Regions from separate parts of the Streptomyces sp. NPDC046197 genome, predicted to be linked through region 1. Evidence: riboswitches for the same ligand, from Rfam matches in the RefSeq annotation. Region 1 holds a riboswitch; the other holds the start of a gene.
The links. A riboswitch is a leader RNA that binds a small molecule or an ion and turns the genes downstream of it on or off. The one in region 1 is predicted to bind cobalamin.
Positions count from the first base shown of each region.

Region 2: another riboswitch for cobalamin. It lies ahead of AB0A61_RS05435 (cobalamin biosynthesis protein); the one in region 1 lies ahead of AB0A61_RS07920 (CbtB-domain containing protein).

Region 1 is NZ_JBEYZY010000004.1:189,651-197,419, reverse strand. Features, by position in the region: gene AB0A61_RS07945 (sugar transferase) at 1-1,224, opposite strand, end outside; partial or broken gene AB0A61_RS07940 (MmgE/PrpD family protein) at 1,888-2,358, opposite strand; partial or broken gene AB0A61_RS07935 (short-chain fatty acyl-CoA regulator family protein) at 2,548-3,239, shown strand; gene AB0A61_RS07930 (histidine phosphatase family protein) at 3,280-3,870, shown strand; gene AB0A61_RS07925 (CbtA family protein) at 4,146-4,898, opposite strand; gene AB0A61_RS07920 (CbtB-domain containing protein) at 4,920-5,141, opposite strand; cobalamin riboswitch at 5,177-5,318, opposite strand; gene AB0A61_RS07915 (hypothetical protein) at 5,379-5,621, opposite strand; gene AB0A61_RS07910 (DUF6400 family protein) at 5,608-5,922, opposite strand; gene AB0A61_RS07905 (alpha/beta fold hydrolase) at 6,053-6,832, opposite strand; gene AB0A61_RS07900 (alpha/beta fold hydrolase) at 6,895-7,769, opposite strand, start outside.
Region 2 is NZ_JBEYZY010000003.1:60,281-68,049, reverse strand. Features, by position in the region: gene AB0A61_RS05450 (putative cobaltochelatase) at 1-445, opposite strand, end outside; gene cobN (cobaltochelatase subunit CobN) at 442-4,119, opposite strand; gene AB0A61_RS05440 (cobyric acid synthase) at 4,116-5,624, opposite strand; gene AB0A61_RS05435 (cobalamin biosynthesis protein) at 5,621-6,577, opposite strand; cobalamin riboswitch at 6,677-6,820, opposite strand; gene AB0A61_RS05430 (hypothetical protein) at 6,943-7,173, opposite strand; gene AB0A61_RS05425 (inorganic phosphate transporter) at 7,207-7,769, opposite strand, start outside.

The sequences.
Region 1 (7,769 bases):
GATGAGCACGTTGAAAAGCTGCGGGAGCTCGTCGATCGAGTAGCGGCGCAGCACTGCTCCCACCCGGGTCACCCGCGGGTCCCGGCGGAGCTTGAACAGCAGGCCGGCGCCTTCGTTGCGGTCGGCCAGCGCGGCACGTGCCCGGTCGGCCCCGGCGACCATGGTGCGGAACTTGAGGATGGTGAACTCGCGGCCGTCCTTGCCGACCCTGCGCTGGCGGTAGAACGCCCCGCCCCGGCTGTCCACCATCACGAGCAGCGCGACGAACGTCATCAGCGGCGCGAACAGCATCAGCAGAATCGTTGCGCCTATTCGATCGACGACCCCTTTGACCGCCCGGCGGCCCCCGGTGAAGGTCGGCATGCTGACCCGCAGCAGCGGGATCCCGAGCACCGCGTCGACGTGCAGCCGCGGGCCGGCCACCTCCATCAGCACGGGGGCCACGACCATCTCGGCGTCGCTGCCTTCGAGGTTCCACGCCAGCCGCTGCAGCCGGTCCGGTGACCAGTGCGGGTCCGGTGTGACCGCGACGACACGGTAGCCGTCGCGGCGGACGTGGCCCGCGACGTCCACCAGTCGGCCCACGACCGGCACTCCGTCCAGTTCGTCACCGTCGAGCCCGAGACCGTCCGTCGTGCACACCGCATCCACCCGCCAGCCGAGGTGCGGGAACTTGCGGGTTCGGGTGATCAGGTCGCGCACGGTGGCCAGGCTCCCGGCAGCGAGCACCGGTCTCAGGCACCGCCCTTCCTTCCGCTGTTTGTGCAGCCAGAGGCGCAGCACATATCGCGCGGTCATGGTGACGAGCGCGATCGCGGGGATCGCGACGAAGATCCAGAGTTTGATGTTGCGCGAGGTGAGGGCGATCCCGCCGAGCGCCAGTACGACGGTCGCCGCGAACAGTGAGCGTCCGAGCCGGCGGAATTCCTCGGCGCCCTGGCCGAGCACGGCCGGAGCCCACGACCGGCTGACCGCAAGCGCCCCCAGCACCAGCAGCTCGGTGCCGAATGCGAGAATTCCCCACTTCTCGTGCCAGTTGGCCGCGTCCCGGGCCCCGAAGAAGTCGCCGATCGCCGCCACCACGAAGGCGGTGGCCACGGTATCGCTGGTGATCACGGCACGGCGGTACCGCTGCTCCCAGTCGATCGCGGGCTGGCTGATTGCCCCGTTCGTCAGACGCCCGCGCTCCGACGGAAACGGGCTGACTAATCCCCCTTGCCGCACAGAACCCCCCAGGTCCCCAGTGGTTTGACGTGTTCGCCCAACACTGTTTCTCGGGAGGCCCCCGCCCCCCGCGCCGCTCTGTTCCTCCCCGCGGGAGGCCCCCCCGCGCATGACATCCGGGCTATTTCAGAGCTACTTGAACAACCCACCCTGGCGGCAGCAGACTCGCATGTCCTGCCGGACTCCCGAGGTGCGCGGGAACCCGTCGAAACCTCGGGTGCTCCCCGCACCCAAGGCCCCCTCTCGGGCTCCAAGGATTGATCACCCACACGTCTGGCGCCAGGGACGCGGCTGCTGGCCGTCTGTATCGACGGACCCATAGGTCATCATTTGTCGCCTGGTGTCCCAGCATGTGAAGCACGGTCAATGTAGACCATCGCGGCCCGTATGAAGAGAGGGATGTGTGGAATTTGTGTCCGCGAATTGAAGCTGGGGCCACGGACAGGCGACCGCCTGCGGGTGCCTGGCCACGCAGGCGCGCCTTGTGACCTGTGATGACGGGAGTTCTCCGGGCTGCCGCACCGGCAACCCCGAGGCGTCCCGGTCCCGGCACTGCCAACTTGGCTGCGGTCAGGGCCTGTTCGGAGGATCTTGCCGGTGAGCACGGGGCGGCGGTTGCGGGTGTGGGCGGTCGACGGCACGTGGGAACGGATCTTCACCGCAGCCTTTGACCAGGGCCACGTGGATCTCGTACGCGGCGACGATGCCGCGCAGCAGGTCGGCGCCGGTGCGGCCGGTGTGCTGGGCCACCGCCAGCAGGGGCGGGATGTTGTCGCCGGGGTGGGAGTAGTCGGCCGCCAAGTAGGTGTCGTGGACGTCCAGCTCGCGGACGGCGGTGCCGTTGGCCCACGCGGCCCATTCCGGGGAAACCCGGGTGCGGGTGCCGAAGACCGACGCGCCGGGTGTGGGCGCGCGGTGGGCGGTGGCCTGGGCCCGGGCCACGGCGACCGGGCGGCGCAGCAGGGAGGCGACGGCGACCGAGGTGTTGTCGATCACCCGGTTGACGGCCATGGCCGCGCTCTCGGCATCCAACTCCTGGGTGCCGGTGGCCACCGCGGCGAGCTTCCAGGCGAGCTGGTCCTCGCGGGGCAATCGGTCTGCGCTGGGGTGGACACGGACGTGGTGCTCGATCACGGGACTCCTCGCACTGGCGGGTGGCATGCCTGAGGGCTGATGTGCATGAGCTTTCCCGGCGGTCGGCTGCGAGGCCACCGCTCCAGCATGCGGAATCCGTACATCGCGGAGCCGCGAATCCGCGAAAGCTGCGAATCCTGCGGATGCTATGTTCGCAATCGAGGCGGGCTGGGACGGAGAGGTGCGCACATGGCCCGGCGACCGGCGGAACGGAAGATCTACGCCCGTGCGAAGCTGCGTCGGCCGCGCCGCGAGCACGGCATGAACCAGGTCGACATGGCCCGCGCACTCGGCATCTCCACCAGCTACGCCAACCAGATCGAGCAGAGCCAACGCCCACTGACGGCTCCCGTGCTGCTGCGTATCGCCGAGGTTTTCGGTGTCGACACGGAGTTCTTCTCCGAGGCCGACGAGGACCGGCTGGCCGCCGGTCTGCGGGCAGCGCTCGCCGATGAGGCGTGCGGAGTGCCGCTTCCGGTCGATGAGGACGTCTTCGCGGCCGCCCGGGACCATCCGAAGGTGGCGCGCGCCCTGGTCGCCCTGCACCGCCGTTACCGCGACGCCGCCGAACAGGCCGCCGCCCTCGCCGCCCCGCGCGCGTCGCACGGACCATCACCCGCGGTGGCTTCGGCCATCACGCCCCGCGCGCCGAGTTCGCGGTGGCGCTCGGCTGCGAGCTGCGGCACGCGCACCGGCTCGTCCACGCCGAGGGGGGCGCGCTGGACGAGCCACGGGGCGTGACGCCCATCGGCCTGGGCTGCCGGATCTGCGAGCGCCGCGACTGCGCCCAGCGGGCCCGGCCACCGGCCGGCGGACGGCTGGCCATCGCCCCGGACCGGCGTACGTACGTGCCGTACCCCGTGGAGACCCACACCCTTTGACACCGCCGACACCGACGACACCCACCGCAGGAGCAGCCACGTGACCAGCCGCGTGACCTTCGTCTCGCCCGCCACGAGCCCGTCGCTGCGGCAGGCCCGTTTCTACGGGGGCGACTCGATCGACGACGTCGGGGCGGCCCACGCCCGCTCGGCAGCGGGCTCTCTGCCCGCGCCCGCCCGTGTGTTGGTCGCCCCGAGCGTGCGCTGCCTTCAGACGGCTGAGGCGCTCGGCCTGGACGGCGTGGAGATACCGGAGCTCAAGGGGCTGGATGTGGGCCGATGGAGCGGGCGCACCCTCGAGGAGGTGGGAGCCGCCGAGCCGGAAGCAGTGGGACGCTGGCTCACCGACCCCGGCTGGGCAGCACACGGCGGGGAGTCGGTGCGGGACGTGTGCGAGCGGATCGGGGGCTGGCTGGACACCGCACAGGACACAGAAGGACGTACGGTCGCGGTGGTCGAGCCGGAGATCGTGCGGGCCGCGGTCGTTCATGTCCTGGGCCTGCCCGCGGCTGCCTTCTGGCGGCTCGACGTACCGCCGTTGACGGCCACGGAACTCAGCGGACGAACCGGACGCTGGAACCTACGGCTTGGCAGGCCCCTGGCCGTCTCGCCCGACGGCTGGACGCGTTGAGACGGCGCGGGCGCAGCAGTGCGGGAAGCCACGGGCGCCGTGGCTCGGAAGGCCGCGGGCGCCTCAACCCTTGCGGGTGAGCCCGAGGGCCACGCCCCGGTGACGTGGCGCGGTCCTCGGGTCCGTCATGCTGCGCCGAGGATGCGGGCAGGCCGAGGTCGAGCAGGACCACGTCGGACCGGCGCGCGGCCACCAGGCGTGGCGCGGTGTCCGCGTCGGGGCGCGAGAGGGCCCCTCGGACGGTTCCGAGGGGCCCTCTCGTGTTCCGGGACTGTTCAGTTCGGGGCGGGAACCGTCCCTCTGGACAGGGCCGTTGCCTGCTTGGGGTTCAGCTGCCGCTCGGCCAACTCGCCGAAGAGCAGGCCGAATCCGCCCCACAGGACGGCCTGGACGGCCAGGGCGGACAGGCGGAACCGCCACAGCAGGGTGGCCGGGAAGTCCTTCGGGACCTCGTTGACGGCCGGCAGGAAGGCGTAGGCCAGGCCGATCACGGCGGCGAAGGCGGCCACCGCGACCACCGTCGCCCACCAGGTGCCGAGGCCGGGCGCCAGGCGCTTGCCCAGGATCGTGGCAGCGACCGCGAGCAGCACGCTGAGCAGCATCATCAGGAAGTACAGGGCGGTCCGCTTGCCGATGGTGTCGGAGTTGCCGACCGACGGCGGATTGGCCGGGTACTTCAGGAAGGGGACGACGTACACGGCGAGCAGCGCGCAGCCCGAGAGCAGGAGTGCCGTGGCACGCGGGCTGAAGCGGCCGACCCGGCCCAGCGCGAAGCAGTACGCGAGCGCGGCGATGCCGCCGAAGGCGACCCCGTAGACCAGGACGCCGGTGGCGAGACCGGCGGTGGACTGCAGGGAGCGGGAGACGACCTCCATCTCGTGCTCGTGGGAGTGGGCTTCCTCGAAGCTGATCGCCTTGTCGACGTTCGGCTCACCGAGAAGGTAGGCGGCGATCAGGGCGAGCACGCCGGCCGCAAGGCCGGCGAGCATGCCCCGCACGAGGAGCTTCCTTACCGTTGGGGAGTTCATGGGCGTGCGGCGTCCCTCACGTCAGTGACAGGGGAAGCCGAGCAGATGACGGGCGTCATGCACCCACTCGTGGACGTCCGTGCCGTTGAACACGGAGGTGGCGCCCTGCTCGGCGCCGACGAAGTACAGCAGGACCAGCATCAGGATGCCGAAGAAGACCGCCCAGGGAGCTATCGCCTTCAGCGGCAGCTTGGCGGGGATGGCAGGAGTGGTGGCTGTCGGCTGGGCGACGGTCTGCGCCATGGCAGAACCTCCTCCGGGAGCTCGCGTCCCATCTCGGTGGTGCACAGGACGACGGCCACGGGTCTGACTCACGACATGCCTCGGCAGCATCTCGCATACAGTGGCGCGACCGTGCCGGTTTCCCACCGGCTTCCGTCTCGCCGTCGTCGATATCGGACCGACGGTACCGCGTCAGAGGTACCCGGCCAAGACCGCGTCACCTGACGTGATCTTCCTCTCGCACGGGGAAGGCGGCCGTTATCGCCCCGGACGGTCCTGGTTCGCGCGGGTGGCGCCGAAGTGGGTTTCGTGACTCCAGATGTGGGTGCACGACGGGCACTGCAGGTGGAGCAGGCTGCCCGTGTTGGAGAGCAGGTAACGCCAGTGCCTGGAGCAGGTGCTCCCCTGCTCGCACGTGGCGCACCCGCGGTGGTCGGCGCACCGGGGACAGTCCACCCAAGCGCGCCGCCCGATGTCGGCCTGCGGGTCAAGCGGCAGCATGACCGCCCCCTCCGCTCGGGAGCACTCCGGCCGCGACCAGTTCGTCGTACAGACGCTGCTGCTCCGGGCTGAGGCCGGAGTACAGCATCTCGTAGGCCTCCTCTTCTCCCCGGAGTGCCGCGACGGGGTCCCAGTCCGGGCCGAGAGCGGCCATGACATGGGTGCGCCGCAGCATTTCGTGTGCGTTCAGGTCGAGGGCGAAGTCGACCGGTGCGGAGCTGCCGGGTCGGTCCGCCGCGGGCCTGCTCGCTGCGGCGGGTTCGTCCGGTTCGCCGGGAAGGACGGGGCCATGGGAGGACATGCGATCGAACGTAGGTAGGCCTTCCCCCCTGCGGCAAGGGCAGGTGGGGGAAGTCACAGCAGGTCGGCGGCGCCGACGGGACCCGTGGGGGCCGGGGACGAGCGCCGCCACGGGGCCCGTCCCCGGCACTTCACCCCTTGGAGGTCAGGAACCGGTCGAGGGTCCTGGTCAGCTCGGCCGGCTTCTCCACGGGAAGTTCGTGACCGGCGTCGATGATGCGCACTTCGGCGTCCGGGTAGGCCTTCGCCAGGCGCAGCATCTGCTGCACCGGCAGCTGGATGTCGTGGTAGCCGTGCACGAGGAGGGTGGGCACCTCGATCTCGCCCACCCGGTCGAGGACGTCGAAGGCACGCATCGCGGAGTAGCACGTCATGACGACCTCGCGCGGGGTGGCCGCGGAGGCGCGGATGTACTGCCGGATCTCCTCGCGGGGGTGGCCGGGGGCGAAGGCGCGCTGGATGTTGGCGGCGACGAACAGCTTGAAGGGGACCCGGGTCGACACCGCCATCAGCAGGCCCCTGCCCCGGCTGTAGGTCATCCGGCCGATGGAGTTCACCAGCACCAGCCGCTCGACTCGATCGGGGTGGTCGAGGGCGATCGTCTGCGCGATCATCCCGCCCATGGAGTGGCCGATCAGGACACACCGGTCGACCTTGAGGTGGTCCAGCAGGGTCACCACGTCGCGGGCCGGCTCCGCGATCGTCCGGGACCCCGCTCCGCCGCTCTCCCCGTGCCCGCGCAGGTCGAGCCGGATGACCCGGCGCTCGACGGAGAAGTGCTCCATCTGGTGGTCCCAGCGGTGCCGGTCGGCCGTCCAGCCGTGGATGAACACCAGGGGCACGCCGTCGCCGTCGCGCGGGCCCTGGTCGTCGTACGTCAGCAGCGCGCCGTCGACTTCGAGCTGCGGCATGGGGCGCCTCCTGGGGTGCATTCGATTACTGACGAGTACGGTAGTCGGCCGCCCGGCTGTCGTCACCGCCGTTCGCCGAGGAAGTCGAGGATGTGTCCGAACACGTCGAGGGCGGCGCCCCGGCCCAGGAAGGTGTCCAGATGGCCGTAGCCGGGGATCTCGGTGTATGTCACGTCCAACTGCGGTTGCCGGTGGGCGAGGACCTCGTGGCAGAGCTTCTGGGAGTCGAGCCACAGCCCGTTCTCGCTGCCGGCGAGGAGCAGCACCGGGGTGTCGATGCGGCCGGCCGCGTCGAGCGCGTTGGGGGGCAGGGCCCGGTAGCGGTGGTCGGTGTCGTGCCAGCGGACCACGGTGCGGGCCAGCTCGATGCGCCGCAGGTGGGGCAGGATCCACAGCGGTGCGGGGCCGAGCAGGTCGGCCAGCCGGTCGTGGGTGGCTTGGGACAGGTGCTCGTGCACGAAGAGCGAGGCGCCCGTGCCCCAGGCGGAGTTGTGCAGGATCTGGCAGGTGGGGTCGGGGCAGGACGCCTTCCGTGCGGCCAGCGCGAACAACGGCGTGTACCTGGACCACAGGCCCACCTTGCGGAAGTCCACGGGGATGTGGTCGATCCGGGTCTTGAGCAGCTCCCCCGCGACCGACATGCGCAGCGAGGTCCGGCCCGCGAGCTTCGGCGTCAGGAACACCCCCTGGGACACCACGCCCGCCAGCCCGGGCACCAGCCCCGCCGCCATGCTCAGGGACAGGGTGAGCGAGCCGATGCAGTGGGCGACCACGAACAGCGGGCGGTCGCCGACGCGTTCGCGGATGTGGGCGACGGCGGCGGGAATGTCGTACAGGGCGACGTCGTCGTACGTGTATCGCCGCCCGGTCTCGTTGTACGGCAGCCGGCAGCTGCCCCGCCAGTCCAGCAGCCAGGGCTCGTAGCCCTCGTCGAGGA
Region 2 (7,769 bases), on a different contig from region 1:
GGTCGACCAGGTGGTCGTGCAGGAGGTTGACCTCGTCGACGTAGAGGATGCCGCGGTGCGCGTCGGCGAGCAGACCCGGCTCGAAGGCCTTCACGCCCTCGGCGAGCGCCCGTTCGATGTCGAGGGCGCCCACCAGCCGGTCCTCGGAGGCGCCGACAGGGAGTTCGACCATGCGTGCGGCACGCGTCGTACCGGTGCCCGGCTCGTGCGGCCCGTCGGGACATCCCGGGTCCGGGGCGGCCGGGTCGCAGGAGAAGCGGCACCCGGGGACGACCGGGACCTGCGGCAGCAGCGCCGACAGGGCGCGCACCGCCGTGGACTTGGCGGTGCCCTTCTCGCCGCGCACCAGCACACCGCCGACCGCGGGCGACACGGCGTTCAGCAGCAGCGCCAGACGCAGGTCGTCCTGGCCGACGACGGCCGTGAACGGAAACGGGGTACTCACTTCTCCTCGCCCTCCAAGTCGCCTTCCAGCTCCAGATAGGTGGCCCGCAGCCGCTCCAGCGTGTCCGCGTCCGGCTCCGCCCACAGCCCGCGGTCGGCCGCCTCCAGGAGCCGCTCCGTGATACCGCGCAGGGCCCACGGGTTGGACTTCTTCATGAAGTCCCGGTTCTCCGGTTCGAAGACGTACTCGGCGCTGAGCTTCTCGTACATCCAGTCGTCGACCACGCCGGCCGTGGCGTCGTACCCGAAGAGGTAGTCGACGGTCGCGGCCATCTCGAAGGCGCCCTTGTAGCCGTGGCGGCGCATCGCCGCCATCCAGCGCGGGTTGACCACACGGGCACGGAAGACCCGGTGCGTCTCCTCACCGAGGGTGCGCGTCTTCACCTGGTCCGGTACGGCGCTGTCCCCGACGTACGCCTCGGGGCTCGCGCCCGTCAGGTGCCGCACCATGGCGACCATGCCGCCGTGGTACTGGAAGTAGTCGTCGGCGTCCACGAGGTCGTGCTCGCGGGTGTCGACGTTCTTGGCGGCGACGGCGATCCTCCGGAACGCCGTCTCCATGTCCCCGCGCGCCGCCCGCCCGTCGAGTCCGCGGCCGTAGGCATAGCCGCCCCACACCGCGTACACCTCGGCGAGATCGGCGTCCGAGCGCCAGTTGCGGGCGTCGATCAACGGCAGCAGGCCCGCGCCGTACGCGCCCGGCTTGGAGCCGAAGACACGCGCGGTCGCGCGCCGCCGGTCCCCGTGGACGGCCGTGTCCTCGTCGGCGTGGGCGCGGACGAAGTTCCCCTCGGCGGGCTCGTCCAGCTCGGCCACCGCCCGTACGGCGTCGTCGATGAGCCCGACGACGTGCGGGAACGCGTCCCGGAAGAAGCCCGAGATACGCACCGTGACGTCGATGCGGGGCCGGCCGAGCTCCTGGAGGGGGATCACCTCGAAGCCGGTCACCCGGCGGGAGGCGTCGTCCCAGACCGGACGGCAGCCGAGCAGCGCCAGGATCTCGGCGATGTCGTCGCCCTGAGTGCGCATGGCGGACGTCCCCCAGACCGTCAGGCCGACCGACTTCGGGTACTGGCCGGTGTCGCTCAGGTACCGCTGCACCAGCGAGTCGGCCAGCGACTGCCCGACCTCCCAGCTCAGCCGGGACGGAATGGCCTTGGGGTCGACCGAGTAGAAGTTGCGGCCGGTCGGGAGCACGTTGACCAGACCGCGCGTGGGCGAGCCCGACGGGCCGGCCGGGACGTAACCGCCGTCCAGGGCCCGCAGGATGTGGCCGATCTCGTCGGTGGTCCTCGCCAGCCGCGGCACGACCTCGGTGCAGGCGAAGTCCAGCACGGCGACGGCTTCGGGAAGTTCGGTGCCGAGCACCTCCCGTACGAAGGCCGCGCTCGCGTCCGCGGCCCAGCCGCGCTCCTCCATGCCCTGCGCGACCCGCCGGCACAACTGCTCCAGCAGGTCGATCGCGTCCGCGGCCGTACGGGACGGACCGTCCACCAGGTCGGTCAGCTCGACGGGAACCTTCACCGGCGCACCGGGCCCGGCGAGCAGGTCCTTCTCCACCAGACCGAAGTGCTCGGCCAGCGAAGCCCGCAGCCCCGGCAGTGCGTTCGCCTGCCCGCCCCACACCTGCGAGGCACGCAGCACGGCCAGCACGAGGTTCACGCGCGGCTCGCCGACCGGGCCGCCGCCGAGGATGTGCAGTCCGTCGCGGATCTGCACGTCCTTGATCTCGCACAGATAACCGTCGATGTGCATGACGAACTCGTCGAACTCGTCGTCGTCCGGCTGCTCGTCCACATGGAGGTCGTGGTGCAGCTCGGCGGCCTTGACCAGCGTCCAGATCTGGGCGCGCACCGCCGGGGCCTTCGCCGGGTCCAGGTCCGAGACGAGCGCGTACTCGTCCAGGAGCTGCTCCAGTTTCGCCAGGTCGCCGTAGGTGTCGGCACGCGCCATCGGCGGTACGAGGTGGTCGACGACCGTGGCGTGGCCGCGTCGCTTGGCCTGGGTTCCCTCGCCGGGGTCGTTGACGATGAAGGGGTAGATCAGTGGCAGGTCGCCGAGGACGGCGTCCGGGGCGCACCCCCGGCCGAGTCCGAGCCCCTTGCCGGGCAGCCACTCCATCGTGCCGTGCTTGCCCATGTGGACGATCGCGTCGGCGCCGAAGCCCCCCTGCGATGTCGCGGCCTCCAGCCAGCGGTAGGCCGCCATGTAGTGGTGCGACGGCGGCATGTCGGGGTCGTGGTAGATCGCGATCGGGTTCTCGCCGAAGCCGCGTGGCGGCTGGATCATGACCACGACGTTCCCGAACCGGAGGGAGGCCAGCACGATGTCGTCCCCGTCGACGTACAGGCCGCCCGGCGGCTCGCCCCACGCCTCCAGCATCGCCTCACGCAGCCCGGGGTCGAGCTCGTCGAACCACGCCCGGTAGTCGGCCAGCGGCACGCGCGCGGGCGCGGCGGCCAGCTGTTCCTCCGTGAGCCACTCGACGTCGTGGCCGCCGGCCTCGATGAGCCGGTGGATCAACTCGTCGCCGTTGTCCGGGTACTCGGTGAGGGAGTACCCCGCCTCCCGCAGCGCGTCCAGCACGCGTACCGCCGAGGCGGGCGTGTCGAGGCCGACCGCGTTGCCGACCCGCGAGTGCTTGGTCGGGTAGGCGGTGAAGACCAGCGCGACCTTCTTGTCCGCGTTGTCCCTGTGCTTCAACCGCGCGTGCCGTAGGGCGATTCCGGCGACCCGCCCGGCCCGCTCGGGGTCGGCGACGTAGACCGGCACGTCGGCCCCCCCGTCGGCGACCTGCTCCTTGAAGGAGAACGGCACGGTGATCAGGCGGCCGTCGAACTCGGGGATGGCGACCTGCATGGCCGCGTCCATGGGGGAGAGGGCGGCGTCGGACTCGTTCCAGGCGGCGCGCGAGGAGGTCAGGCACAGCCCCTGCAGGACGGGGATGTCGAGGTCGGCGAGGGCCCCGATGTCCCAGGACTCCTCGTCGCCGCCCGCCGACGCCTGCGAGGCGTGCGTGCCGCCGGCCGCCAGGACCGTGGCGACCAGGGCGTCGGCCCGGCCCAGGATCTCGTACAGCCCCGCCGGCGCACCGCGCAGCGAACCGCAGTACACCGCGAGGGCGTTGGCGCCGCGTGCCTCGATGGCGTCGCACAGGGTGTCCACGAAGGCGGTGTTGCCGCTCAGTTCGTGGGCGCGGTAGAAGAGCACGCCGACCGTGGGACGGCCCTCGACCAGCGCCCGCTCGCCGTGGACGCCGTACTCGGGCATCTTCCGCGGCTCGTCGAACCCCTCGCCGGTCAGCAGCACGGTGTCGGACAGGAACCGGGCGAGTTCGGTGAGGTTGGCGGGGCCGCCCTCGACCAGGTACTTCAGGGCCTCGGCGACCACACCGGCGGGCACGGACGACTCGGCCATCAACTCCGCGTCCGGGACGGACTCCCCGCCGAGCAGAACGGTCGGGACGCCCGAGGCCCGCAGCGCGGCCAGCCCGTCCTCCCAGGCACGCTTGCCGCCCAGCAGCCGTACGACGGCGATGTCCGCGCCCTCGATCAGCGCCGGCAGCTCCCCGGCCACGTCCACGCGGGTCGGGTTGCCGATCCGGTAGGACGCGCCGGAGGCACGGGCCGCCAGCAGATCGGTGTCGGCGGTCGACAACAACAACACTGTGCTCATGCGGGCGCTCCCGGTGGGATGAAGGGCAGTCCTTGCGGCGCGCCCGACTCGATGAGCCGCCACAGCGCGTCCGTGTCCGCGTGCTGTTCGATCAGGTCGCCGAGCCGGTCGAGCTGTTCCTCGCGCAGCGCGGCGAACGACGTGTCGGGGGCCGGTACGAAGCGGCGGCCCGCGGCGGCCGCCACCTCGCGCAGGAAGGCCCGCCGGAACCCGTCCGACTCCAGGGAGCCGTGCCAGTGCGTGCCCCAGGTCTGGCCGACCCGGCAGCCGTCCAGGAAGGCTTCGCCGCCCAGGACGTCGGCGACTCCGTGGTGGATCTCGTAGCCCTCGACACGCTCCCCGAGGGCCTCGCCGACCGGCCGGGCGAGGGTCTTCTCACGGGCGAACCGCACCCGCACGGGAAGCACCCCGAGCCCGTCCACCTGCCCCCGGCGGCTCTCGACCTCGTCCTCGATGTGCTCGCCGAGGATCTGGAAGCCGCCGCAGACGCCGAGGACGGGCCGCCCCTCGGCGGCGCGCCGTTCGATCGCCGCCGCGAGACCACGCTCGCGCAGCCACTCCAGGGCGCGGACCGTGCCCCGGGTTCCGGGGACCACCACGAGGTCGGCGTCGGCCAGCTCCTCGGGCCGGTCCACGAACCGCACCACGACGCCCGGTTCGGCGGCCAGCGCGTCCACGTCGGTGAAATTGGACATGAGGGGTATCGCGCAGACCGCGACCCGCAGCACGTCCGCACCGACCGCGGGAGCCACCACGGACTCCCGCACCGATCCCCGCAGGGACACCCGCAGCCCGTCCTCCTCGTCGATGCCGAGGCCGTGCCGGAAGGGCAGCACGCCGTAGGTGCGCCGCCCGGTGAGACCGCGCAGCATGTCCAGACCCGGCTCCAGCAGGCTCACGTCACCACGGAACTTGTTGACCAGGAACCCGGCGACGAGTTCCTGGTCCTCGCGGGACAGCAGGGCGACGGTGCCGAAGAACGAGGCGAAGACGCCGCCGCGGTCGATGTCACCGACGACGAGCACGGGAAGCCTCGCGTTGCGGGCGATGCCCATGTTCACGATGTCGGTCCGCCGCAGATTGATCTCGGCAGGACTGCCGGCCCCCTCACAGATCACCGCGTCATACCTGCCCCGCAACTCCGTGAGACAGTCCAGCACGGTGCCGAGCAGCCGCTGCTGCCGCCCGCCGTGGTACCCGCGCGCGCTCAGTTCTCCGACCGGCCTGCCCAGCAGCACCACCTGGCTGCTCTGTTCGCCGCCCGGCTTGAGCAGCACGGGGTTCATCAGCGCGGTGGGCTCGATGCGGCACGCCTGGGCCTGCATGGCCTGCGCGCGTCCGATCTCGGCGCCCTCACGGGTGACGAACGAGTTGAGGGACATGTTCTGCGCCTTGAAGGGCGCGACCTTGACCCCCTGCCGTACCAGCCACCGGCAGATCCCGGCGGTGACGACGCTCTTGCCGGCGTCGGAGGTGGTGCCGGCGACGAGCAGACCACCGCTCATGACGTGCGTCCCTTCGCGAGGATCCGGCGGGCGGCCGCCCGCCCGGCCACACTGACGCCGAGCGCGAGCAGGCTCACCCGACGGGAGAGCCGTACCGCCCGCTCGATGTCACCGGTCCGCACGGCGCGTCCCCGGCCGTTGAGCACCGGCCGGTGCTCGACGCGCCCGCCGTACGACAGGGTTCCGCCCAGCCGCACCCCGAGCGCGCCCGCGAAGGAGGCTTCCACGGGCCCGGCGTTGGGGCTCGGGTGCCGGACGGCGTCGGCCCGCCAGGCGCGCGCGGCGCCCCGCGGGTCCGGACCCGCGGCGGCCGCCAGTACGGCGGTCAGGCGCGCCCCCGGCCACCCGGCGAGGTCGTCGAGCCGCGCCGAGGCCCAGCCGTAGCGGCGGTACTTCGGCGACTTGTGCCCGACCATGGCGTCGAGGGTGTTGACCGCCCGGAAACCGAGCAGCCCGGGCACGCCGCCCACGGCTCCCCACACCAGGGCGCCGACCACCGCGTCCGAGGTGTTCTCGGCGACGGACTCCACCACGGCCCGGGCGATGCCGTCCGCGTCCAGGGCCTGGGGGTCCCGTCCGCACAGATGCGGGAGCCGGGCCCGGGCCGCCTCGACGTCCCCCGCCTCCAGTGCCCGCCCGATGCTCCGCGCCTCCCGGGCGAGCGAAGTCCCCCCGACGACGGCCCAGGTGGCGGTCGCGGTCAGGGCGGCTGAGGCGGTCCGGGAGGGACGCAGGGCGGACGCGGCGAGCGCCGCCAGGGAGACGGTGCCCCCCACGCACACGGCGGTGTGCAGGGCGCCCCACCCCCGGTGGTCCCGCCACAGCACGCGTTCCACGGCACCCGCGGCCCGCCCGAACACGGCGACCGGATGTCCGCGGCGCGGGTCGCCGAGGAGCAGGTCACCGAGAAGGCCGGCGGCGGCGCCGTACGCGAAGTCGCGATCGGCACCCATCGGTTCAGCCGATGGCCGGGGCAGTCACTGGCCGGGTAGTGAACCTGGATCGGCAGCCGCGCATGGCGATATGTCCTCACTCAGGGTGTCCGCGCCCTGGTTCGACGAGACCGGCGGTGAGAGTTCCTGGCTCCCGGGAAATTCCTTCCCCGGTCACAGTGGCGGGACCGCGCCGGATTCACACCGGCTTCCTCTTCTGCCGCCGTAGTTGGCCCGGGCAGTCCACCACGGCGCGCGAACACCCGTCAACTTGCTGCTGACCTGGGAAGGGAGACTGAGATGAGGCCCACACCAGGGCACGAAGCCGCCCTGCCCGGAGCGCCGACGAGGCGCTCCGGGCAGGGCGGACGACGAGTGTGCAGCCGTCAGGCCTTCGCCATGATGAGGTAGATGCCGTACGCCACCGCGGCCGCGCAGGTGGCGAAGCAGACGTAGGCGCCGGTGAGCGCGAGCGCCCCGCCGCCGTTGGCCTGGGTGACGGCCCGCTCGCGGCGGGACAGGCCCGCGATGCCGAGCGTGAACAGGGCCACGAGGCCCACGGTGACGGCGAGGCTGACGCCGAAGACGGAGCCGAGGGCTGCCCAGTCGATCTTCATGGTGCTTCTCTTCCTTCTGCCTGGGACGCGGGCTCAGACGGCGGCGGGCGGGGCCGCCGACTCGGCGGCGGGCGCGGGGGCCGGGGCGGGGATCGTGGCCGCGAGGTCCTCGGCCGCCGGGGCCGAGGCACCGGCGCTCACCGAACCCGCCGGGGGCGGGGTCACGGCGGCGATCGCGGTGGTGACCACGCCGGCCGGCTCCTCGGTGTCGTTGACGTTGGTGTGGTCGACGACCTGGCGGCGCGAGACCCTCCAGATCGCCGCGCTCGCCGCCACCAGGAAGACCGCGACGATCGCGGTGCCCCAGTCGCCGAGGCCGGTCACGGCCTCCGCACCGGCGCCGACCAGGGCGGCGGCCGGCAGCGTGAGCACCCAGGCGACGGCCATGCGGGTGGCGGTCGACCAGCGGACCACACCGCCCTTGCGGCCCAGGCCCGCGCCCATCACCGAGCCGGAGACGACGTGCGTGGTGGAGAGGGAGAAGCCGAGGTGGGAGGAGGCCAGGATGGCCGTGGCCGCACTCGTCTGGGCGGCGAAGCCCTGCTGCGGCTGAAGGTCGGTCAGGCCCGTGCCCATGGTGCGGATGATGCGCCAGC